DNA from 4 places in the Thalassospira sp. MBR-102 genome. Region 3 is predicted to be linked to each of the others. Evidence: predicted binding sites of a transcription regulator. Region 3 holds the regulator's gene; each other region holds the start of a gene.

Region 1 (5,744 bases), on a different contig from region 3:
CGATGGTGACGCCCCGGACACAGGCGCGGGCAGCACGGGCGACAGCGGCATGGCGACCCCGGAAAATGGATCGGCGGGCGATGCGGGTGGGCAATCCATCCCGTCGCAGGGCGACAAGACATCGGGTGCGGCCAATGGTCCGATGATCCCGGCTGATCTGACGGCATCGATTGATTTCGAAGTTGAAACCCTGATCTATAACCAGACGCCGGTTCACAATGCTCGGATCAATGCCGCGATTGCCAACAGCAAGATCACATTGAACGAAGTTTCCGCCGGTTTGCCGGGGGGGACGGATTTCTCGGTGTTTGGTAGCATTTCGGGCGAAGGTCCGAAGCCGAGTGCGGCCCTTTCCTATGAGATGGCATCGGAAAATATTCGGGCGGTGGCGCGCTGGCTTGGGGTGGATGTTGATGGCATCCGGGCGGACCGGTTGCGTCGTTTCTCGTTGACCGGTGGGGTCAAGGGGACACCGAACAAGCTTGATATTTCCGATCTGGATATGCGGATTGATGATACGGCCATTCGCGGTGCGATTGTCGCCAATCTGAGCGGCGAGGGGCTTCCGGCACTTGGTATTGGTCTTAAGCTCGATCGTATCAATCTGGATCAGTATGTTTCGGCAGCACCAGCCGCCGGAAATGGCGATGCGGCAAGCCCAGCGGGCAACGATTCCGCAACAACGGATTCCGGCACGGCAGCGAACGGTTCGGATGCGGCCCCGTCGTCGGGACCCGCGGCGGGCGGTGATGCCATGGTCAGGATGATCAAGGATGCGCTGGCACCGCTTGATGGTGTTGCGGCCAATTATCGGTTGGCGGCTGATGAAATCATTTCATCGGGTGTGTCGATCAAGGGCATTTCGATTGATGGCAGCCTGAGCGGTTCGCAGATCACGCTGAACAATTTTGCAGTGGCCGATGCGGCCGGGCTTTCGGCCAGTGCCAGCGGTGTGTTCCGTGGCGATGTGGCTGTTCCGGCATTCGAGGGGATCAAGCTTAAAGTCACGGCCAAAACGCTGGCGCCGTTGGCGAAGCTGACCGGTATGACGCTTCCGGCACCGGCCAGCGAATATAAAAGCATTCAGGCCAATATCGGGCTGAATGGCCCGGTGACCGGCCCGAACCTTGATCTTGATGTATCCAACCCGTTGATGCAGGTGGCATTGAACGGGGTGCTGAGCGACCTGTTCGGGGCAACACCGGGCATTGATGGCAAACTTGCGATGCAGGCATCAAGCCTGAACCGTGTGTTGCCGTTGCTGGCACCGACCTATGAGCCATCGGGCAATCTGGGGCGTCTGGTTCTGGACAGTACGGTCAAGGGCAATGCCAAGAATATCGCGCTTGATATCGCGAAGTTCGGGATCGGTCCGTTTGAAACCAGGGGTGATGTTGATTTCGACGCCACCGGGGCGCAGCCGAAACTGGCCGTGGCCCTTTCAGGCGGGGTATTGAATGTTGATCCGTTCGTGCCCGCGGCAAAACGGGCCGGACTGATGCCCGAAGGCGGTAGCGGTGCGCGCCGGGCGGCTTTCAATATGCCGACCACGATGAAGGTTACGACTGTTGATGCCCGTGACGGCACGCCGTGGGATGATACGGTGATTGATGTGTCGGCCCTGCGGTCGATTGATGCCGATATCACGGTCGCACTTGATCAGCTTGATTTCGATACCTACAGCCTTGTGAAGCCTGATTTGAAGGCGACACTCGTGACCGGGCTTCTGACCATCGAGAAATTCACCGGCCTTCTGGGCGATGGTGATCTGTCGATTGATGGCACGTTTGATGCGCGCAATTCCGATACGCCGAAACTGGCGCTTAAAGGTAATCTTGACGGGGCGGATATCGAAAAGCTGACCCCGATCCGGGTTGCCAATGACACGGTGATCGGCGGGGCGGCGACGAAGTTTGATGTCACCGCATCGGGCAATACATCGCGCAAGCTGATCAGTGCGTTGAATGGCACGGCGAACCTTGTCCTGAATAATGTCCGGTTCAGCAATGCCGATAAACGGTCTGCTGATCCGAAGCTGAACATTCAGGCATTGTTACAGCAGGGCCCGCAGGCGATGGTGGTTGAAGGGGTTGGTAACAACGATCTGGTTCAGACCCTTGAAGCCGACATTGCCATCACCAACGGGATTGCCAAAACCACCCGTGTCGAAGCGACATCGCGTGTGGGGACGGCGGATGCCGATGCGACCCTTGATCTGCCGAAATGGCAGATGGATACGCAGGCCGATTTCGATTTTTCCGAGAAAATCGAAGAGTTGCCGCCATTTAGCGTTTACGCCAAGGGCAATATCAGCAACCCGGCGATTACCGGCCGCATGGACAAGGTCGCGATCAAGGTTCTGGATAATATCCTTGATAAGGCACTGGGCGGGAGTGGTTCATCCGATAACGGATCGGGAAGTTCGGGCAAGGATGCGGCCAAGGATGTTCTGAAAGGGCTTCTGAACCAGTTCGGTCGATAACTTTTCACAACTGTTCCAAACGTAAAGCGGCCCTGCAGTGCGGGGCCGTTTTGCTATTGGCGGGATGCGGTCGGGACATGGCTGTCATAAAAAGGCAAAAAAACCTTAACAAACCGGGTTTGCTTCGACATGATCCGCGCGTCGATTCCCTTTTTAAGTAACGGTTGATCATGGTCGCAAAGAAAACCGCTCTGGATAAGGATCTCAAATGGCAGCGCCGCATGGATGCGGGTGCCGGAGAGACTGCCTCCCTGAGTGCGAAGCTCGGACTTGCGCTTGTCTTTCTTTTGGCGTGCAGCGCCTTTGTCGCCTTTCACATGGGCGGCCTGCCGCAAAGCGGATTTCTGATCGCCGCTGCGGTGATCGGCGGTTACATGGCACTGAATATCGGTGCAAATGACGTGGCCAACAATGTTGGTCCGGCGGTTGGTTCAAAGGCGCTGACCATGGTTGGCGCCCTTTTGATTGCAGCCGTGTTTGAAGCAGCCGGGGCGATTATCGCCGGTGGCGATGTTGTTGGCACGATCAAGAACGGCATTATCGACCCGACCCAGATGCCCGATGCACAGACCTTTGTCTGGGCGATGATGGCGGCCCTTCTGGCAGCCGCCCTTTGGCTTAACCTTGCTACATGGCTGGGCGCGCCGGTATCGACCACCCATTCCATCGTTGGCGGTGTGATGGGGGCGGGGATGGCAGCCGTCGGCATTGGCGCGGTCAATTGGCCGACCATGGGCACGATTGCCGCAAGTTGGGTGATTTCACCGGTTCTGGGTGGGGTGATCGCAGCCGCGTTCCTTGCCTTTATCAAGTTCAAGATTCTGTATACCGAAAATTGCGTCGAAGCGGCTCGCAAATGGGTGCCGATTTTGGTCGGTGTGATGGTATCGGCCTTCACCATGTATCTGATGATGAAGGGGATCAAAAAGATCTGGGCTGCTGATACGTGGCAGGTCATTGTTATCGGTATCGCAGCCTTTTTCGTCACCCTGTTGCCGACCCGCAAGGCCGTGCTGCATGCGTCGCGTAACATGACCGGGCGGCGCAAGGAAATCGCATCGCTGTTTCGCATTCCGCTGGTCGTGTCCGCAGCCCTTCTGTCATTCGCGCATGGATCAAATGATGTGGCGAATGCCATTGGACCGTTGGCCGCCATCGTTTCGGGTGTTGATAGCGGCGAGATCGTGACATCGGCCCCGATCCCGATCTGGGTGATGGTGATCGGGGCGATTGGTATTTCTGCCGGTCTGATCCTGTTCGGGCCGAAACTGATCAAGACGGTCGGATCGAAAATCACCAAGCTTGATCCGATCCGGGCCTATACCGTGGCGCTGTCGGCGGCTTTGACGGTGATTGTGGCATCCGCGCTGGGTCTTCCGGTCAGTTCGACCCATATTGCGGTTGGTGCGGTGTTTGGGGTCGGGTTCCTGCGTGAAACGCTAAGCCATCGTCGCCGGATGGATAGTGCGCCGATGCTGGTCGGTGCGGAACCGGAAAGTGACGAACAGAAACAGCATATCGAAGCCCTGCGTCAGCTTGACCCGGCACAGGCCGAAAAGGCCGAGAAGAAACTGCGCAAGCGGTTGCTGGTGCGGCGTCGGTATGCGGTGACGATTGCGACCGCGTGGGTGATCACGGTTCCGGCCGGGGCGTTCCTTGGCGCGTTGCTGTTTTTCACCATTCGCGGGATCATGCTTTAATTCCGTCGGAATTAGGCGCAGAATTGACGTTTCGCGGCACGGTGCTCCTCCTTTTCCCCGGAGCAGCTTGTGGCGATCTGCAGCGGCGGTCAGGCTTTGTCTGACCGCCGTTTTTCCTTGACGCCTGGGGCCTGCAAGCGTAATTACCGCGACATAATTTGAAACAAACCCGTGCCGAATCGTCGCCCAATCAAAGTGGGCCGCGAGATTTCCTATGCGTGCGTTCTGCTTTTGGTCAGGATTTTGGTTAAGGAAAAACGATGAAAGCCATCATTATTGGCGTTCTGGCAATGGCCGTGACGGTTGTTGCATCGAACATTCTGGTTGAATATCCGCTGCCGGGCGTTTTGGCCGATTGGCTGACTTATGGGGCGTTTACCTATCCGGTGGCGTTTCTGGTGACTGACCTGACCAACCGCGCACGCGGGGCAGCGGCGGCACGCCTTGTCGTGCTGGCCGGGTTTGCGATTGCGGTTGTTCTGTCGTTGATCGTTGCCGATACGCGCATTGCGATTGCATCGGGCACGGCGTTTCTGATTGCGCAGATGCTTGACGTGACGGTGTTTGACAGGCTGCGCCGGGCGACCTGGTGGAAAGCCCCGCTGATCTCATCGGGGATCGGGTCGGCGGTGGATACGGCCTTGTTCTTTTCCATCGCTTTTGTCGGTACCGGGCTTCCGTGGCATACATGGGCGATGGGCGATTTCAGCGCCAAGATCATCATGGCGCTGACCTGTCTGGCACCGTTCCGTTTGCTGATGGCAATTATTACCCCGCGCCTGAATATCGAACCGGCAAAAGGGTGATGCAGGGCTGATATTCCGGCGGGCGTCTTGTGATTTTGCAAAGGGGGGCGGTATAAGGCGCCCCTCTGATTTTTTCTGATAATTGCAGGTTTTGTTTTTCTGATGAAAGTCGATCTGTTCGATTTCGATCTGCCGCGTGAGTGCATTGCCGAACATCCGGCCAACCCGCGTGACAGTGCCCGCATGCTTGATCTGACGGGCGGGCAGACGCATGACCGCATCGTTCGTGAATTGCCCGAAATCCTGCGGCCCGGTGATCTTCTGATTTCCAATGATACCCGCGTGATCCCGGCGCGCCTGTTTGGCAAGCGCGGGGAGGCGGGCATTGAAGTGACCCTGCACAAGCAGGAAGGTCTTGCACAATGGCGCGCCTTTGCCAAACCGGCCAAGAAGCTGCGCGTTGGGGAAACCTTCAAGGTTGCCGATGATTTCGAAGCCGAGGTCATGGAAAAGAAAGACGGCGGCGAGGTGTTGCTGCGCTTTAACGTTGCCGGGGCTGATCTGATTGCCGCGCTTGAAAAATATGGCGTGATGCCGTTGCCGCCCTATATCCGGCGGGAAAAGGGTGGGGATAATCAGGACAGATCGGATTATCAGACGATTTTCGCCCAGCATGACGGCGCGGTGGCAGCCCCGACGGCGGGTTTGCATTTTACCCCGGAACTGCTGGCAGCGATTGATGCGCGCGGTATCGAGCGCCGCACGATCACGCTTCATGTCGGGGCGGGCACGTTTTTGCCGGTCAAGGTGGATGAT
Region 2 (5,744 bases), on a different contig from region 3:
AAATTGGCAATTCATGCTGCAACCGGTTGATCAGTTCGCTGGCCTGATCAATGTCATTCAGGTTTCGGATCGCGCGCAAGGTACTGAGAACCGCGACTTCACCGCGATGGGTCCACATCGTGCGATCAAGCTCGTCTGCCATTTGCAGGGCAACATCGGCCACACCAGTGCCGATCTGCCTTGTCAGAACGTCGGCCGACCTTTGACCAACGACATAGCTCATGATGCCGGCAAGTGCCGCAACAAGCACAGCAGTGACCAGCGCGATCTGGACACGGACACCCACCTGCGAAAAGCTTTTCACAGTCAATCCTCTCACTTCCCTACGGACAGCCTTATTTGCGATTGCCCGATTTATATGCCGTCATTTTTAAGACATGCAGCTTATCGTGTGCTGCATATAAGACCGCGCTCACGGCTTTTTAAGACGAACGGGGAAAACATTTTCCAAAGCCATCTTACGTTTGGCATGATGGCACCAAACATACTGAAAAATCGGTGATACTGAAATTCTATGCCATCCGGCAAGTCAGATCGATCCGATAAGACTGCATATCTGAAACGGTGTTGAAGCGACATTATGACAATTACCCAGATTATTTATTGGCTCGAACTGACCGGCGTTGCCGTTTTTGCCGTGACCGGCGCGCTGGAAGCATCGCGGCGCCAGATGGATATTGTCGGCTTCGTTTTGATCGCGACCTTTACCGGCATCGGCGGCGGGACGGTACGCGACGTGATCACCGGCGCCACACCGGTTTTCTGGATCAGGGACCCGGCCTGGGTCATTACCTGTATCGGCAGTGCCGTCTTCACCTATTTCACCGCCCATCTGGTTGAACGGCGTTATGTCGCGCTGATCTGGCTTGATGCGCTTGGTCTTGCGATGTTTGGTGTGACGGGGGCGGCTATCGGCCTTAACCTTGGCGTATCGCCATTGGTTGCCATCATCCTTGGCACCATCACGGCCACATTTGGCGGCATGGTCCGTGATGTGGTGTGTAACGAAATCCCGCTGATCCTGCGCCCGGAAATTTACATTACCTGCGCGCTTCTCGGCGCGTCCATCTATGTGATCGGCACCGATATACTGTCGCTTCCCCGTGCCCCTGTCGCCCTGATCGCGTTCCTCTGTTCCTTCGCCCTGCGCGCAAGTGCCATATGGTTTAAACTCAGCTTCCCGGTCTATAGGGCCCGTCCGGGGCGGGAATACTGAACCTGTCTGCTACTCGACAATCAACTGCACCCGGTCACTGGAAAAGGCGGTAATCCCGTATTCAATCGGTACACCGGCAGAATCGACATCGACACTTTCCGTCGATATCACCGGCCGGTTTTTGGCCTGTTTCAAAAGGCTTGCCACACGTGATGATGGCAACTGGGCACTGATGCGGGTGGTTTTGCGGCTGTAATCATCAATCCCGAAATGCCTGAAAGCTTCGGTCAGGGATTTTGTCTGGGTAAATATCTCGACAATTCCCTCGAACCGCGCAACCGGCAGATAGCTTGTCGCCACCGCCAGCGGAATGCCATCGGCCTCCGATACTGAAAACAATTCGACAACCCGCGTCCCCGGTTTGACATCCAGAAACTGGGCGATGGTTGCACTGGCTTTCAGGATTTCTGACGAAATCAATCTCTTGTCGGGCAATCGATGACGGCCCGATACGATCTGGGAAAACCGCGTTTTGGCACCAAGCGGATAATCCAGAATCTGTTCCTGGACAAATGCCCCCCGTCCCTGTTCGACACGCACGACATTGGCATCGACAAGGGCTGACATCGCACGTCGCACCGTATGGCGATTCACGCCGAATCGGCGGACCAGTTCCATCTCGGTCGGCATTTTATCGCCGGGCGCGAAGACCCCGCTGGCAATATCGGCAAGAAGCTGTTTTTCGATTTGCTTCCAGATAGATAGCCCGATTTCCCAATTCATCGAAATCCCCATTCACAAAACTTTCACCGCAAGGCCTTTGCCAAGCCCGCGTAATCGTCTTATAACGTGAATATGTATAGACGTCTAGACAAATTTTGAATTTGTCGATACCCGCATAGAAGGATCAAACAGATGACGGCGCAACCCGCCCCGCAATCCGGATCAGACCAGGGATCGAACATCGATCCCGCCACACAGGCACGCCAACGCTGGATGGCGGTGCTGGCGCGGACAGGCCGCACAATTCTTGAACAGGAATGGCACGATCATTTTGCCGATGTGCAATGGAGCCACCTGCGCGAACCGCAAATCGGCATGGTCATGGTGCGCGGTCGCGCCGGTGGGGCCGGGCAGCGCTTCAACCTTGGCGAAATGACCGTCACACGCTGCGCGGTCACTTTGTCCGACGGCACCGTCGGTCATTCCTATGTCAAGGGGCGCGACAAGATACAGGCGCAATATGCCGCCCTGTTTGATGCCATCATGCAACGCGACGACGCCGCGTCCGATTTCATCGACATGCTCGCCCGCCAGCAGGCCGAGGCAAAACGCGAAAACGCCCGCAAGGTTGCCGCCACCAAGGTCGATTTCTTTACCCTTGTCCGCGGAGAAGACGAATGACCCTGCAACCACGGTCCCCCGAATTGCTGCGCGGTTTTGAAAATGCCGCCTTTGAGTCCAATGCCGTGTTTCGCACCCTTCTGGATGCCATGGCGCATCCCGGTCGGATTTACGATCTGCCGCTTGATATCCCGGCACCGGCCGGGCTGAACAAATCCGCAACCGCCTTTCTGCTGGCCATGGCCGATATGGATACGACAATCTGGCTGTCACCTGATTGCGCATCGGACGCTGCCAATGCCCATCTGAAATTCCATTGCGGCAGCCCGATCACCGGCACACCGTCCGCTTCCGATTTTGCCGTCGCCCGCCTTGATGGTGATCTTGGTTTCATCACCGATCTGGCGCTTGGCAATGCCGAATATCCCGATCAGTCGGCAACCCTGATCCTGATGGTCGAAGACATATCGGACAAGGCCGACATGATCCTGCGTGGCCCCGGCATCAAGGAAAGCCAGAACCTTTCCGTGCCCGGCCTGCCTGCCGCCTTCCACGCATGGCGCGCGGAAAACCATCATCTGTTCCCCTGCGGTGTCGATGTCGTCTTTGCCGCAGATCGCAAAATCGCCGCCCTTCCGCGCACCACCCGGATCGAGGTCAGATAAAATGTATGTAGCCGTCAAAGGTGGCGAACGCGCCATCAACAATGCCCACCGGCTTCTGGCCGAAAAACGCCGTGGCGACAGGGACGTTGCCGAAATTGAAACCAGCCAGATCGAACAGCAATTGTCGCTGTCCGTCACCCGCGTCATGGCCGAAGGATCGCTTTATGACCGCGATCTGGCCGCCCTTGCCATCAAGCAGGGTCGCGGGGACCTGATCGAGGCGATCTTTCTGATGCGCGCCTATCGCACGACATTGCCGCGTTTTGCCTTTTCCAAGCCGGTCAAAACCGCCGAAATGGATATCGCACGCCGCATTTCGGCAACTTTCAAGGATTTGCCGGGCGGGCAGATTCTCGGCCCGACATTTGACTACACCCACCGCCTGCTTGATTTCACCCTGATGGCCAATGGCGAGGAACCGGCAACCGCCCACACCGCCGATCATCCGGTGGATGAAACCATGCCCCGCGTTCTTGACGACCTTCTGAATTACGAGGGCCTGATACAGGATGAACCCAACCCGACCAATGATGACGCCCCGGTCGCCGATCTGACGCGCGAGCCGGTCAAATTCCCGGCGGATCGTGATCTGCGCCTGCAAAATCTCGCCCGCGGGGACGAGGGCTTTGTTCTGGCGCTCGGTTATTCCACCCAGCGCGGCTACGCCAACAGCCACGCCTTTGTCGGTGAAATCCGCTATGGCAGCGTTGCGGTCGAAATCGAACCCGAAGAACTCGGCTTTGCCATCGATATCGGCGATATCGAGCTGACCGAATGCGAAACCGTCAACAAGTTCAAGGGATCAAAAACCAAGCTGCCGCAATTCACCCGTGGTTACGGGCTTGTGTTTGGTCAGAACGAACGCAAGGCGATTTCGATGGCGCTGGTGGATCGCGCCATGCGTGCGCGCGAAATGGGCGAACAGGTCATGGGCCCGGCCCAGGACGAGGAATTCGTCATGGAACATAGCGACAATGTGCAGGCAACCGGCTTTGTCGAACATATCAAGCTGCCGCACTATGTCGATTTCCAGGGCGAACTTGAACTTGTCCGGCGCATGCGTACCGAAGTGCTGGAACGTCTGGCAAAGGCGGATGCAGCCGATGCCAAAAACGCCAGATCACAACCCGAAGCCGCGGAGTAACCAATATGGAACAGACCGTAAATAATCCGGCGCAAGCATCTTCGGCCTATAATTTTGCCTATCTTGATGAACAAACCAAACGCATGATCCGGCGCGCGCTGCTAAAGGCCGTTGCCATCCCCGGATATCAGGTGCCGTTTGCTGGCCGCGAAATGCCGATGCCCTATGGCTGGGGTACCGGCGGGGTGCAGGTCACCGCCGCCGTCATCGGCCCGGACGATACGCTTAAGGTCATCGATCAGGGCGCGGATGACACCACCAATGCGGTATCGATCCGGCAGTTCTTTGCCAAGACCGCCAATGTCGCCACCACCGAAAAAACCGCCGAGGCATCGATCATCCAGACCCGCCACCGCATTCCCGAAAAGGAACTGCGCGAAGACCAGATCCTTGTCTATCAGGTGCCGATCCCCGAACCGCTTCGCTTCCTTGAACCGCGCGAAACCGAAACGCGCAAGATGCACGCGCTTGAGGAATATGGGCTGATGCATGTGAAGCTCTATGAAGACATTTCGCGCCACGGCCATATCGCCACCACCTATGCCTATCCGGTGATGGTTGATGATCGCTATGTCATGGACCCGTCGCCGACACCGAAATTCGACAATCCGAAAATGGACATGATGGCCGCCCTGCAACTTTTCGGGGCCGGACGCGAAAAACGCATCTATGCCCTGCCGCCTTACACAAAGGTCAAAAGCCTCGATTTCGAAGATCACCCGTTCGAGGTGCAAAGCTGGAAAGACGAATGCGGCATGTGCGGCGCAACCGACAGCTACCTTGACGAGGTCATCCTCGATGACAAGGGCAACCGGATGTTTGTCTGCTCGGACACCGATTATTGCAGCGAACGGCAGGAAGCCGGCCATCGCGGCCCGCAACATCATGACCAGCCCCTTGGCACCAGCCACAGCAACGGAAAGGCCGCAGAATAATGACCCGTTCAAATGAACCGCTTCTGCGCGTTTCCGACCTGACCATGATGTATGGTGACCGGGTCGGTTGCCGCAATGTAAGTTTCGAACTCCGCCCCGGCGAGGTGCTTGGCATCGTGGGTGAATCCGGTTCGGGCAAATCAACTTTGCTGCGCAGCATTGCAGCCCGGCAGGAACCGACCAAGGGCACAGTCGAATACCATACCCGCATCGATGGCATCCGCGATGTCTATCAGATGTCCGAAGCGCAACGTCGATTGCTGATGCGCACCGACTGGGCGTTTGTCCACCAGAATGCCCGCGATGGTTTGCGCATGAATGTCAGTGCAGGGGCCAATATCGGCGAACGCCTGATGGCGGTCGGTGATCGTCATTACGGCAATATCCGAAGCACCGCCGAAAACTGGCTTGGCAAGGTCGAAATTGCCACCGAACGCCTTGATGATCTGCCCTCAACCTTTTCGGGTGGCATGCAGCAACGCCTGCAGATTGCCCGCAAC
Region 3 (5,744 bases):
ATTGGCCGTGTATCTGCGCAAGAAATTTGAACGGAAGTGGTAAAATGGCTGTTGTAACTCAAAGCGCAATGACGGCAGAGCCGTCAGTCACTAGCCCGAAAATGACGGCCCGTGACCTCAATCTTTTCTACGGCGACAACCAGGCGCTTTTTGATGTCAATCTTGACATTGTCGAACGCCAGGTCACAGCACTTATCGGCCCGTCGGGCTGCGGCAAATCAACCTTCCTGCGGTGCATGAACCGCATGAATGACACGATTGACGGTGTCACGATCAAGGGCAAGGTAACGCTTGATGACCGTGATATCTATGACAAGGCAATCGACGTTGTTCAGTTGCGCGCGCGCATTGGCATGGTGTTCCAGAAACCGAACCCGTTCCCGAAGTCGATTTATGACAACGTGGCCTATGGCCCGCGTATTCACGGTCTGGTGAATTCGCGCGACGAGCTCGATGAAATCGTCATGACCTCGCTTGAACGGGCGGGTCTACTGAAAGAAGTCAAAGACCGTCTGCCGGAACCGGCAACCGGTCTTTCTGGTGGGCAGCAGCAGCGTCTTTGCATTGCACGTGCGGTTGCCGTCAGCCCCGAAGTCATCCTGATGGATGAACCGTGTTCGGCACTTGACCCGATTGCAACCGCAAAGGTCGAGGAACTGATCGATGAGCTTCGTTCGAACTACACCATTGTGATCGTGACGCACTCCATGCAGCAGGCTGCCCGCGTGTCGCAGCGCACGGCGTTTTTCCATCTCGGCAAGCTGGTCGAAGTGGGCGAAACCGATCAGATTTTCACCAATCCCAAGGACGAACGCACCAAGGGATACATTACGGGTCGCTTCGGTTAAGTCCGGGCAGGAGTATTTTCGATGGTCGATGACAAACATCATATCGTCAGTTCGTTTGACGAAGAACTGACCCGTCTGAACAACATCATTTCGCAGATGGGCGGGCTTGCCGAAAGTCAGCTGATTTCCGCCATTCGTGCGATCGTTAAACGGGATTCTGAACTGGCCGAGAAGGTCATTCTTTCCGATCACCGTATCGATACGCTGGAACAGGAAGTGCAGGATTTTGCCGTACGTCTTCTGGCCCTGCGTCAGCCGATGGCAGATGACCTGCGACAGGTGGTGACCGCGCTTAAACTGTCCAACGATCTAGAACGTATCGGTGATCTGGCGAAAAATATCGCCAAGCGTGCGCAGGTTCTTAACCAGGTGCCGCCGATCCGCCCGGTTCAGGTGATCCCGAACATGGCCAAGCTGTGCCAGGAAATCATCAAGGACGTTCTGGATGCCTATATCGAAGGTGATGCGGAAAAGGCCCAGCGTGTCTGGGCGCGCGATCAGGAAGTTGACGATATGTACAATTCCCTGTTCCGTGAACTGCTGACCTATATGATGGAAGATCCGCGTAACATCACGGCATCGACCCATCTGCTGTTTATCGCCAAGAATATCGAACGTATTGGCGATCATGCGACCAACATTGCCGAAACGATCTATTACCGGATCAAGGGCGAAGACCTGCCGATGGATACTCGGCCAAAAAATGACGCGGCGAACTTTGCCGTCGTAGAACCGAATGAGTGACACTGGAGCATAGGAAGATGGACCCAACGGTTCTTATCGTCGAGGACGAAGCTGCAATCGTAACCATGTTGCGCTACAACCTCGAACGCGAGGGGATGCAGGTTGTCGAAGCCGGGGACGGTGACGAAGCGTTGAAAATTCTGGCCGAAACCCATGTCGATCTGGTCCTTCTGGACTGGATGCTGCCGGTGATGTCAGGGATCGAGGTTTGCCGCCAGATCCGCCGGAAGCCTGAAAGCCGCGATTTGCCGGTGATCATGGTTACGGCGCGTGGCGAAGAAGGCGACCGCATCCGCGGCCTTGATACCGGGGCCGATGATTATGTAACCAAGCCGTTTGCGATTGGTGAATTGCTGGCCCGTATTCGCGCACTTCTGCGTCGATCCGGTCCGGCGCAACCACAAGGGCAGTTGATCTATTCCGATATCGAAATGGATCTGGCCGCCCATCGTGTCAGTCGTAACGGCAAGGCTATCCATCTTGGCCCAACCGAATTCCGTCTGCTGCGTTATTTCCTGGAACATCCGGGGCGGGTTTTCTCGCGCGAGCAGCTTCTGAATGCGGTTTGGGGGCCGAATATCTATGTCGAAACCCGCACGGTTGACGTTCACATTCGTCGTCTGCGCAAGGCATTGAATGACGTCAAGGGAACGCGCGATGTGATCCGCACGGTTCGTGCCGCGGGTTATGCACTGGATGTCGAAGCCGCCTGATTGCGGTTATTCCGGAAGACGAAACGAAAGACCCCCATTATTGTGATGGGGGTCTTTGCGTTTCAGGTGCTTTTCCTGGATTTTGCCGGTTTGGCAGTTTTTTGTGCCTGGTCTTCGGTTTTTTGGCGCGCGGTGCGCGGGGCAAGTTCGTTCATCAGCAGCATATCGGCACGCCGGAACTTGGCTATTTCGATATCGATATCTTCCTGCGGGATATCGCAGGCCGCCAGAACGTGATCGGACAGGCGTAAACCGGTTTCAAGTACCTCTGGGATGGCTGCATCGGCACCACTGCGTGACAGCGGACCGATATGGGTGATGTCCTGGGCACGGGCAAAGATTTTCAGATGCGGATAATGCTGTCGCAGCAAGGCGACGGTCTTTTCCGTTGCGTGCGGGTTGCCCATGGCAACGGCGGCAATATGGGCCTGTTCGGTATGGGCGGCACGAAATGTTTCCGGTCGGGACCCATCGGCAAAATAAACCGGCAGACCTTCGGCTCGGCCACGCGAAACCTGTTGGGCATCGGATTCCAGAACGATAAACGGGATTTCCTTGGTGCGCAGCAGACGGGCCAGAACCCGGCCCACGCGCCCGCAACCAATCACCAGAACATGTTTCTGAATGCCGTCGGTTTCATCCGAGATCTCGCTTAGCTGATCGGTTTCCTTGGGATGAAGCTTCTGTTCGATGCGATGGCCGAGCGAAATCAAAGTCGGCGTCAGACCCATCGAAATCGCAACCACCGGGATCAGCATCACGGCGATGTCAATCGGAACCGCCCCGTTCTGCGATGCCAGTGCAAGCATGACGAAGGCGAATTCACCACCGGCGGCCAGGCTCATGGCGACCCGGATTGACGATGCCCGGTTAAAGCCGATCAGCAGGGACAATCCGAAAAGAACCGCTGCCTTTATGACCAGAAGCCCGATCAGCCACAAAATGATCGTTCCGGCCTGACCGATGACCACATTGGCATTGACCGACATTCCCACAGACATGAAGAACAGCGACAGGAAAACACCGCGAAATGGCGAAATGTCGGCTTCGATCTGATGGCGGAATTCGGTTTCGGCCAACATTACTCCGGCGATAAAGGCACCAAGCGCCATTGAAAGGCCCGCGGCTTCGGTCAATGTGCTGGCAGCCAGAACGACAAACAGGGTCCCGATTGCAAAAAGTTCCGGGTTTTTAAGGGCCGCAATATACCGAAACAGTCGTGGCAGCAGATAACGACCGGTCAGCAACAATACAGCAACCGCCCCCACACCGCTTAGTGCGCTGATCCAGGGGCTGGTTTCGCTCCCGGCATTGCCTGCGGCCTGCACCATGATCAGGAAGGGACCAACCGCAACGTCCTGCAACAGCAGGATGGCAAGGGCTGCACGCCCGAAACGTGTGTGCAACTGGCGCTCATCGGAAAGCTGTTTAAGGATAATGGCTGTTGATGACAGGGCCAGTGCTCCGGCAATCACGATGGAGGCGGGCATATCGTAATTGATCAGCAGCAATACACCGAACATCACGGCCATCGTGACGCCGATCTGCAGGAAACCAAGGGTCGCGAACCGGCCCCCAATCACGCGCAGGCGTTCGCGCGACAATTCAAGACCGATCATGAACAGCAGAAAGACAATGCCAAGCTCGGCGACGGTTGAAATGTCTTCGCGGTCACTGATCAGGCCAAAACCGAAAGGGCCGATGCAAAAGCCGCCGATCAGGAAACCGATGATCGAGTTCGCACGTAATTTCTGTGCCAGCGGGACGGCAATCACCGCGGCGGTCAGGACAAGGAACAGCTCGAAAAGAACGCTGTGTGACATGATGGATTATGCGTCCGGCGCAGATAGGCGTGTAAAGGAAGTCGTTCAAATCAGGATAGCGGAAATACCCCTATGATTTCTATGGAAATTTCGCGTATGAGAGGGCATCTGTGATGGATGACACGTCTTAAGAGCAGGCGACCGCGACGATTGCTTTCGGTATGCGTGCCAGTGTGGGAACCGCATCACACCGATGTGACGAATGGTATTACGACGGGACGACGCAGCTTGCTATTCTACGTTCGCAATGCCATGTTCCGCTGGCCCGTAAAAGGGCATGGAACAATCAGAAATTTCCCCAAACGAGCAGGCCGGAATTGGAACAGTTCATCCCCTATTTGCAGATTATCGGTGGTCTTGTGCTTTTGACTGCCGGTGGTGAGTTCATTGTTCGCGGTGCTGTCGGTCTGGCGCTGTTGATGGGGGTTTCCAAGATCATTGTTGGTTTGACCGTGGTTGCCGCTGGGACGTCGGCCCCCGAATTTGTCGTGTCGCTGAATGCGGCGCTTGCCGGGTCGGGCGACATCGCGATGGGGAACGTGGTTGGTTCTAACATTGCCAATATTCTTTTGATCCTCGGCGCAACAGCGGTTCTAAAACCGATTACGGCATCGCGGACCATGGTTGTGCGCGATGGCGGCACCATGCTGCTGGGGACCGTTCTGTTCATCGGGCTTTGCATGTTTGGCGTTGTCGAACGCTGGGCTGGGGCGGTGATGCTGCTGGTTCTGGCAGCGATCTGGTACTTTACCTATCAGCATGACAAAAAAAGCCCGGGTGATGCCAGCCACCTGCATGAGGAAGAAGTCGACGAAGTCGGCGAAGTACCAAGCGGTTGGCTCAAGCCGATTGTTGCCACTGTTATCGGGATTGTCGCCTTGACCTATGGGGCGGATCTGCTGGTGGATGGTGGTGTTTCTGTCGCGCGTCAGTTCGGTGTGTCCGAAGCCGTCATTGGCTTGACCCTTGTCGCATTCGGAACATCGCTTCCTGAACTGGCGGCATCGATTGTTGCGGCGTTCCGCGGGCATTCCGACGTTGCACTTGGCAATGTTGTTGGTTCCAATCTTTTGAACCTGCTGGTGATCATCGGTGGTGTATCGCTGATTGCGCCGATTGCCGTGCCAGACCAGATTCTGCAATCCGATCTTTGGATCATGCTGGCAGTTACCATTCTTTTGCTGGTGGTCGGCTATTTCCTGCGCGGAGTGTCGCGGATCACCGGGATCGTCTTTGTTCTGGCTTATCTGGGATATGTCGCGAGTCTGGTTACGGCATGATTGATCTTCATGCCTGAAACGGTAAATGCGGTTATGGACCGGCTGGCGGGTTTGATTGTAAGTTCCGGAATGACCAAACATAAATGACGGCGGCCGATATTTAAGGGGGCTGCCTTCCCCGGGAAGGGGCGCATCTTGATGAACGGGATGGAAACCAGATGACAGGGAAAATGCCTAAAACGGCTCTTGTAACCGGGGCTGCCAAGCGTATCGGACGGGCTTTATCGCTTGATCTGGCGACACAGGGTTATGATGTTGCCCTTCATTGCCATTCCTCGCGCAGGGATGCGGAACAGCTTGCCGAGGAAATCCGGTCCCTCGGTCGTCGCGCCTGCG
Region 4 (5,744 bases), on a different contig from region 3:
ATGATAAAGATCGCGGCAATCATGGTGACCGAAAGCGGCACCAGAATATCGATGAAGAAACGAAGCGGCCCTGCCCCATCCAGACGCGCGGCTTCCAAAAGCTCATCCGGAACAGATCTGAAAAACTGACGGAAGAAAAACGTACCCGTTGCCGACGCAATCAGCGGCAGGATCAAGCCGGTATAGGTATTGAGTAGCCCAAGGCTTGATACCACCTCGTAGGATGGCACAATTCGCACTTCAAGAGGCAGCAAAAGGGTCGAGAAAATGACCCAGAATATCGGCACCGCAAGCCGGAAGCGGAAATAGACGATCGCATATGCCGCCATCATTGAAATGATGACTTTGCCAATCGCAAAGCCAAGTCCAAGAACCATGCTATTAAACAGCATTTCAAGCGCAGTAACACGGCCTTTTGTTGCCGCCGTGTCAAACAAGATCGCGCCGTAATTTTCAAGGAAATGTCCGCCAAACCAGAACTGCAAGCCGTTCTGGAACAGAAATTCACGCGTATGGGTCGATGAAACGAACGCAATCCATACCGGCAGGATCATAAAGAGCGATCCAAGAATAAGGATCACATGATTGGTAATAGAACGCCATTTTGACTGATACATGACGCGTCCCCCCCTAATAATGCACTTTGCGTTCGATAAATCGGAACTGGAATACAGTCAGCACGCTGACCATGATCATCAGCAGCACGGATTGCGCCGAACTACCGCCCATATCCGCTCCAAGGAATCCGTCGACATAAACCTTGTAAACAAGGGTTGCTGTCGCACCCCCCGGTGATCCCTTGGTCGAAACATCGATGATCCCGAACGTTTCAAAGAACGCATAGGTCAGGTTGATCACCATCAGGAAGAATGTGGTTGGCGCCAGCAGCGGGAAGGTAATCGTCCAGAAACGACGTTCCGCACTTTTGCAATCCAGCGTAGCGGCTTCAGTTACCGATTTCGGAATTCCCTGCAAACCTGACAGGAAGAAAATGAAATTCACACTGACCTGTTTCCACACGGCAATCAGCGTCACGACAAATGCCGCATCATTCGCATTCTGGATGTGATTGAACTCAAACCCGAAGCTGTTGAACAGCTTGTATAGATCGCCCATCAACGGGTTGAACAACATATTGCCCAGCAAGCCAGCCACAGGCGGCGCAACGGCATATCCCCACATCAAAAGCGTTTTATATGATTTGGCTCCACGGATCACTTCATCGGCCCGAACGGCAAGAAACAGCGAAATCGCGATGGAAATGAATGCCACAAGGAAGGAAAAGACAGCTGTGAAAATGGCTGACTTCAGCCAGCTGCTGCTCGAAAGCACATCCTCAAAATTTCGGAACCAAACAAATTGCGAGGACATGCCAAAGGCGTCCTCAAGCAGGAAAGACTGGTAAACTGCCTGTGCGGCAGGCCACAGGAAAAATATCGCAATAATCAGAATTTGTGGTGCCACAAAAAAGTATGGCACCGGGCTGTGCCCGAATTGTACGCGTTTCATTGCTGACGCAACCCCAAGACCGGTCCAGGAATCGAAAAACAGGGCGGCCGGTAAAAGCCGCCCTGTCAGCGAGATAATGCTTAGTTCGAATAGGTATCGTGGAAGCGTTTCAGAAGCGCATTGCCTTCTTCCTCGATCGTAGCAAAAGCTTGATCGATGGTTGCTTCACCATTCATCATCTTGTCGACTTCGCGATAGATGACTTCACGGATCTGAACGTAGAAACCAAGGCGATAACCTTTGGTCCACTCTCCACCTTCTTCGGAAAGCTGCTGAATGCCGACTTCGGCGTCCGGGCTTTCGTTATAGTAGCCTTCTTTCTTGGCAAGTTCGTAGGCCGCGGTGGTGATCGGAACATAACCGGTTTCTTTGTGCCAGTAGAACTGGGTTTCCGGTTTGGTCAGGAACTCGAAGAATTTGGCAACGCCGGCATCTTCTTCTGCACTGTGGCCAGAGAATGCGAACAGCGAGGCACCACCGATGAAGGTCGATTTCGGCGCGTCACCAACGCCTTCCCAATATGGAAGGGTCGAAGTGCCAAATTCAAACTGTGCAGATTTTTTCAGACCACCGAACGAGCCGGAAGAACCGAGCCACATTGCGGCTTTCTGCTGCAGGAAGGCGTCCTGGTTGGCGCCCCATGCGCGGCCATAGTAACCGAAATAACCGGCATCTTTCCATTCTTTGACGTGCTTCCAGTGATCTTTCAGCGCGTCATTGTTGTATAGAAGTTCGACATCCGTGCTGTCATAACCATTGTTGGCGGTTGCCATCTGAAGGTTGTGACGCGACATGAAGTTTTCAAAGAAGATCCACGGGCTGTGTGACTCGGCAAGGCCTTCGAAACCGGCTTCTTTCAGCTTCGGTGCGATTTCTTCGAATTCCTGCCAGGTTTTCGGCACCTCAACACCGGCTTTGGCCAGCGCATCTTTGTTGAAATAAAGCAGCGGGGTCGAGCTGTTGAACGGCATGCCAATCATCTTGCCGTCGGAATCGGCATAGAAGTAGCGAACCCCCGGGATGTAATCATTGATGTCAAACTTGACACCATTTGACTGCATAAGGTCCTGAACCGGTTTAACAGCGCCTTTGGCGTTAATGATGGTTGCAGCACCGGCATCAAAGATCTGGATGATGTTCGGCTGGTTTTTCGCGCGGAAAGCAGCAATACCGGCCGTCATCGTGTCTTCGTAACCGCCCTTGTTCACAGCAACCAGTTGGTATTCGTCTTGGCTGGCGTTGAAGTCAGCAGTGATCTGATTGACGACATCGCCCAGTGCGCCGTCCATGGCATGCCACCAGGTGATCTCGGTCGCAGCATTCGCTGTGCCGCCCAGTGCGAACACAGCTGCTGCTGCCATCAGGGTTTTGCGAAACATGATCTTCTATCTCCCAAATAAAAACTCGTTCGCGCCAACCGCCTGTTGATCGGTCGACACAACGCATTCGTTTTCATTCGAGGGGGACGTTTCCTCAAGTGACAGTTTTCGGAAATTTACTTTTGATGCGCGAAATGACCTTAAAAACTGTCAGTTTTTGCTTTTTAGCGTGCATTCGACCCCTTCAAATGTTCATATGAACATCTCATAAATCGAACAGCTTGCAAAGGCTTTCAATCCTGATGAATGGCATAAATGTCTTTCACATGCGCACATTTAACATTTCCCCATATTTTTCGGCACTTTCAAAAATATTACAAAGTCATGCACTTGCAATAATGCATTGCAACAACTCCATTTGCATATGCAAAACGGGTACCCAAAGGATACCCGTTCAATGTTCATTTGCGAACATGGATCGCTGCATCTTGACGCTGTAATCTCAGGTGGAATTCCTGTCACGCTGAACAAAAACGGAAAGCAATGCCAAGCCGCCGGAAACCACCATAAGCAGCAGGGACAGCGCGTTCAGAACCGGTGTTGATCCCTGTTTGAGGCGGTCAAACATGGCAATGGTCAACGGCGCATCAGATCCGACTAGCATCAGTGTTGTGTTGAAATTTTCAAACGACATCAGGAATGCAACGATCCCCGCCCCGATCAATGCCGGTTTCAGGAATGGGATGGTAACCGTCCAAAGAGCTGCCTGTCGTGTGGCACCAAGATTAAGTGCGGCTTCTTCCAGGCTGATGTCAAATTTGCGAAGACGCGCAGAAATCACCAGCGTCGTTATCGTAGTGATAAAGGCAAATTGTCCGATAATCACCAGAAACAGCCCCGGTCGCAGGAAATCAAGATCCCATCCAATCGCTTCTTCAATTCCGTTTGCAATGGCATTGGAAAAGACCAGAATCGATATGCCCAATATGACCCCGGGAATAACCAAGGGCGACAACGCCACCACATAAAGCAGATTTTTGCCCGGAAACTGCGCACGTTCAAACAGGAACGCATTGCAGGTTCCGACAGTAACCGACAGCAAGGTCACCCAAAATGCGACAAAGGCTGAAACCCCAACGCTTTCCAGTAACTTGCCGTCATTGAATATTCCGATATACGGACCGTCGCTACCAAAGAACCATTTGAGAGTGCCTCCCCCCCATGGCATGGACGGGAACAGGCTATCATTGAAGGCAAACACACCAACAACAATCAACGGCGCACTAAGGTAGATGAAAAATAGAGCGATATACCCTGCGTAAATGCCTTTGTAAAAGCGCGGCTGCGGAATGCTCGGAATCACGGCGGTTTCCTCCCTCAGCTCACGGTTTCTGAGAGTGTCTGGCGGCTCAGCTTCAGACCGATCCAAACAATCATCGATGACAGAACCAGCAACAGGAACCCGAATGCCGATCCGGATTCCCAGTTAAACCGCGTGATGAACTGTGTATAGATTTGCTCGGTAAACCAAAGGCTATCCTTGCCGCCCAAAAGGTTCGGGGTCAGATAGTTACCAAGTGTCAGCATGAAAACAACGATGCAGCCTGACGCGATTCCGGGCATGGCATGCGGAATGACGATATCGCGTGTCACCGTGAATGCATTTCCGCCAAGGTCATAGCCTGCCTCAATCAAACTGTCGTCAAGGCTGTCAAGTACTGACACAAGAGGCACGACCATGAACAACATCGACGTGTATACAAGCCCCACCATGATGGTGGCATCATTATAAAGCATCTCAACAGGCCCATCGGCGATCCCGGCCCATTGCAGGAAATTGCTGATCACACCGCTTTCGCGCAGCAAAATCATCCAGCCAAACGTCCGCACCAGCTCTGATACCCAGAACGGGATCAGGCATAGCAGGAACAAAACATTCTTGCCTTTGCCTCGCATGACTTTGGCGATGTAATAGGAAACAGGGAAGCCGATCAAAAGCGTAAGTGCGGTCGCCATGATCGACATCACCGCCGTTCGAACATAGGTGTTCCAATAAAGCGGCTCGACAAAAAACTCGGTGTAATTGATCAGGCTGAATTCGTACTTGCCATATGAAATCCGTTCACGCAGCGACACAAGAAACAAGTCGACATGCGGCAGGATCACCAGCAAAAACAGCCAAAGCAACAAGGGCATGGCCAGCAATAGCGCGCCAAAGCGAACAGCCCCGCCAGTGCCCGAGGATGCAGGATTTGTCATGCTGTCGCCTCTTGATTTTGTGCTGCGACAAAGCATCGGGTCTGTTCAGCCCCCCAAGTCAAATTGACCAGATCACCGGATTTCAGATTGGCAAAAGCACCCGTTTGCGGCAACGCAACCGTCATTTCATGGCCGGTTGCCTTATCGCGGACCTGAACACTGCTGGCGGCACCATTAAACAGAACATTGTCAACTTTTGCGGCAATCGCATTGTCAGTCTTACCCTGCCCGTCAATCGCGATGGCTTCCGGACGGACAAAAACATCAACAAGTTGCCCTTCAGCCAGTGTTAGATGAGTCTTACGAGATGCCAGAACGACCCCACCGGTTGGTAGATTGATAACGATATGATCGTCATGCGTCATGCCAACCGTCCCCTTCCAGCGATTGCTTTCGCCAACAAATCCGGCAACGAAAGCCGTATGCGGGTTGTAATAAAGATCCTGCGGAGCCCCAACCTGCTCAAACCGGCCTGCATTCATGACGGCCACCTGATCGGACATTACCAAGGCTTCGGATTGGTCGTGCGTGATGTAAACAAAGGTCGTGCCGATCTCGTGCTGCAATTGCTTGAGCTCCACCTTCATATGCTCACGCAACTTGAGATCAAGAGCGCCGAGCGGCTCATCAAGCAGCAGCACCGCTGGTTCCAGCACA

The links. The regulator PhoB, encoded in region 3, activates phosphate uptake and scavenging genes when phosphate is short. The targets are predictions, from matches to a motif close to TNTCATAAAACTGTCA.
Region 1: ABIE64_RS09775 (inorganic phosphate transporter) is a predicted target of PhoB. The motif match lies at 2,565-2,580, and genes of this name have one in related genera.
Region 2: phnF (phosphonate metabolism transcriptional regulator PhnF) is a predicted target of PhoB. The motif match lies at 1,950-1,965, and genes of this name have one in related genera.
Region 4: ugpB (sn-glycerol-3-phosphate ABC transporter substrate-binding protein UgpB) is a predicted target of PhoB. The motif match lies at 2,988-3,003, and genes of this name have one in related genera.

Annotation. Positions count from the first base shown of each region.
Region 1 covers NZ_JBEPTC010000004.1:207,041-212,784, reverse strand. The annotation lists gene ABIE64_RS09780 (AsmA family protein) at 1-2,482, shown strand, start outside; gene ABIE64_RS09775 (inorganic phosphate transporter) at 2,653-4,182, shown strand; gene ABIE64_RS09770 (queuosine precursor transporter) at 4,443-4,988, shown strand; gene queA (tRNA preQ1(34) S-adenosylmethionine ribosyltransferase-isomerase QueA) at 5,091-5,744, shown strand, end outside.
Region 2 covers NZ_JBEPTC010000008.1:188,412-194,155, forward strand. The annotation lists gene ABIE64_RS14900 (diguanylate cyclase domain-containing protein) at 1-304, opposite strand, end outside; gene ABIE64_RS14905 (trimeric intracellular cation channel family protein) at 581-1,216, shown strand; gene phnF (phosphonate metabolism transcriptional regulator PhnF) at 1,226-1,939, opposite strand; gene phnG (phosphonate C-P lyase system protein PhnG) at 2,072-2,560, shown strand; gene phnH (phosphonate C-P lyase system protein PhnH) at 2,557-3,165, shown strand; gene ABIE64_RS14925 (carbon-phosphorus lyase complex subunit) at 3,167-4,309, shown strand; gene ABIE64_RS14930 (alpha-D-ribose 1-methylphosphonate 5-phosphate C-P-lyase PhnJ) at 4,315-5,244, shown strand; gene phnK (phosphonate C-P lyase system protein PhnK) at 5,244-5,744, shown strand, end outside.
Region 3 covers NZ_JBEPTC010000002.1:176,846-182,589, reverse strand. The annotation lists gene pstA (phosphate ABC transporter permease PstA) at 1-43, shown strand, start outside; gene pstB (phosphate ABC transporter ATP-binding protein PstB) at 45-848, shown strand; gene phoU (phosphate signaling complex protein PhoU) at 870-1,592, shown strand; gene phoB (phosphate regulon transcriptional regulator PhoB) at 1,610-2,305, shown strand; gene ABIE64_RS04300 (cation:proton antiporter domain-containing protein) at 2,368-4,128, opposite strand; gene ABIE64_RS04295 (calcium/sodium antiporter) at 4,446-5,408, shown strand; gene ABIE64_RS04290 (SDR family oxidoreductase) at 5,567-5,744, shown strand, end outside.
Region 4 covers NZ_JBEPTC010000019.1:6,190-11,933, forward strand. The annotation lists gene ugpE (sn-glycerol-3-phosphate ABC transporter permease UgpE) at 1-617, opposite strand, end outside; gene ABIE64_RS22020 (ABC transporter permease subunit) at 631-1,509, opposite strand; gene ugpB (sn-glycerol-3-phosphate ABC transporter substrate-binding protein UgpB) at 1,590-2,888, opposite strand; gene ABIE64_RS22030 (ABC transporter permease) at 3,331-4,191, opposite strand; gene ABIE64_RS22035 (ABC transporter permease) at 4,206-5,087, opposite strand; gene ABIE64_RS22040 (ABC transporter ATP-binding protein) at 5,084-5,744, opposite strand, start outside.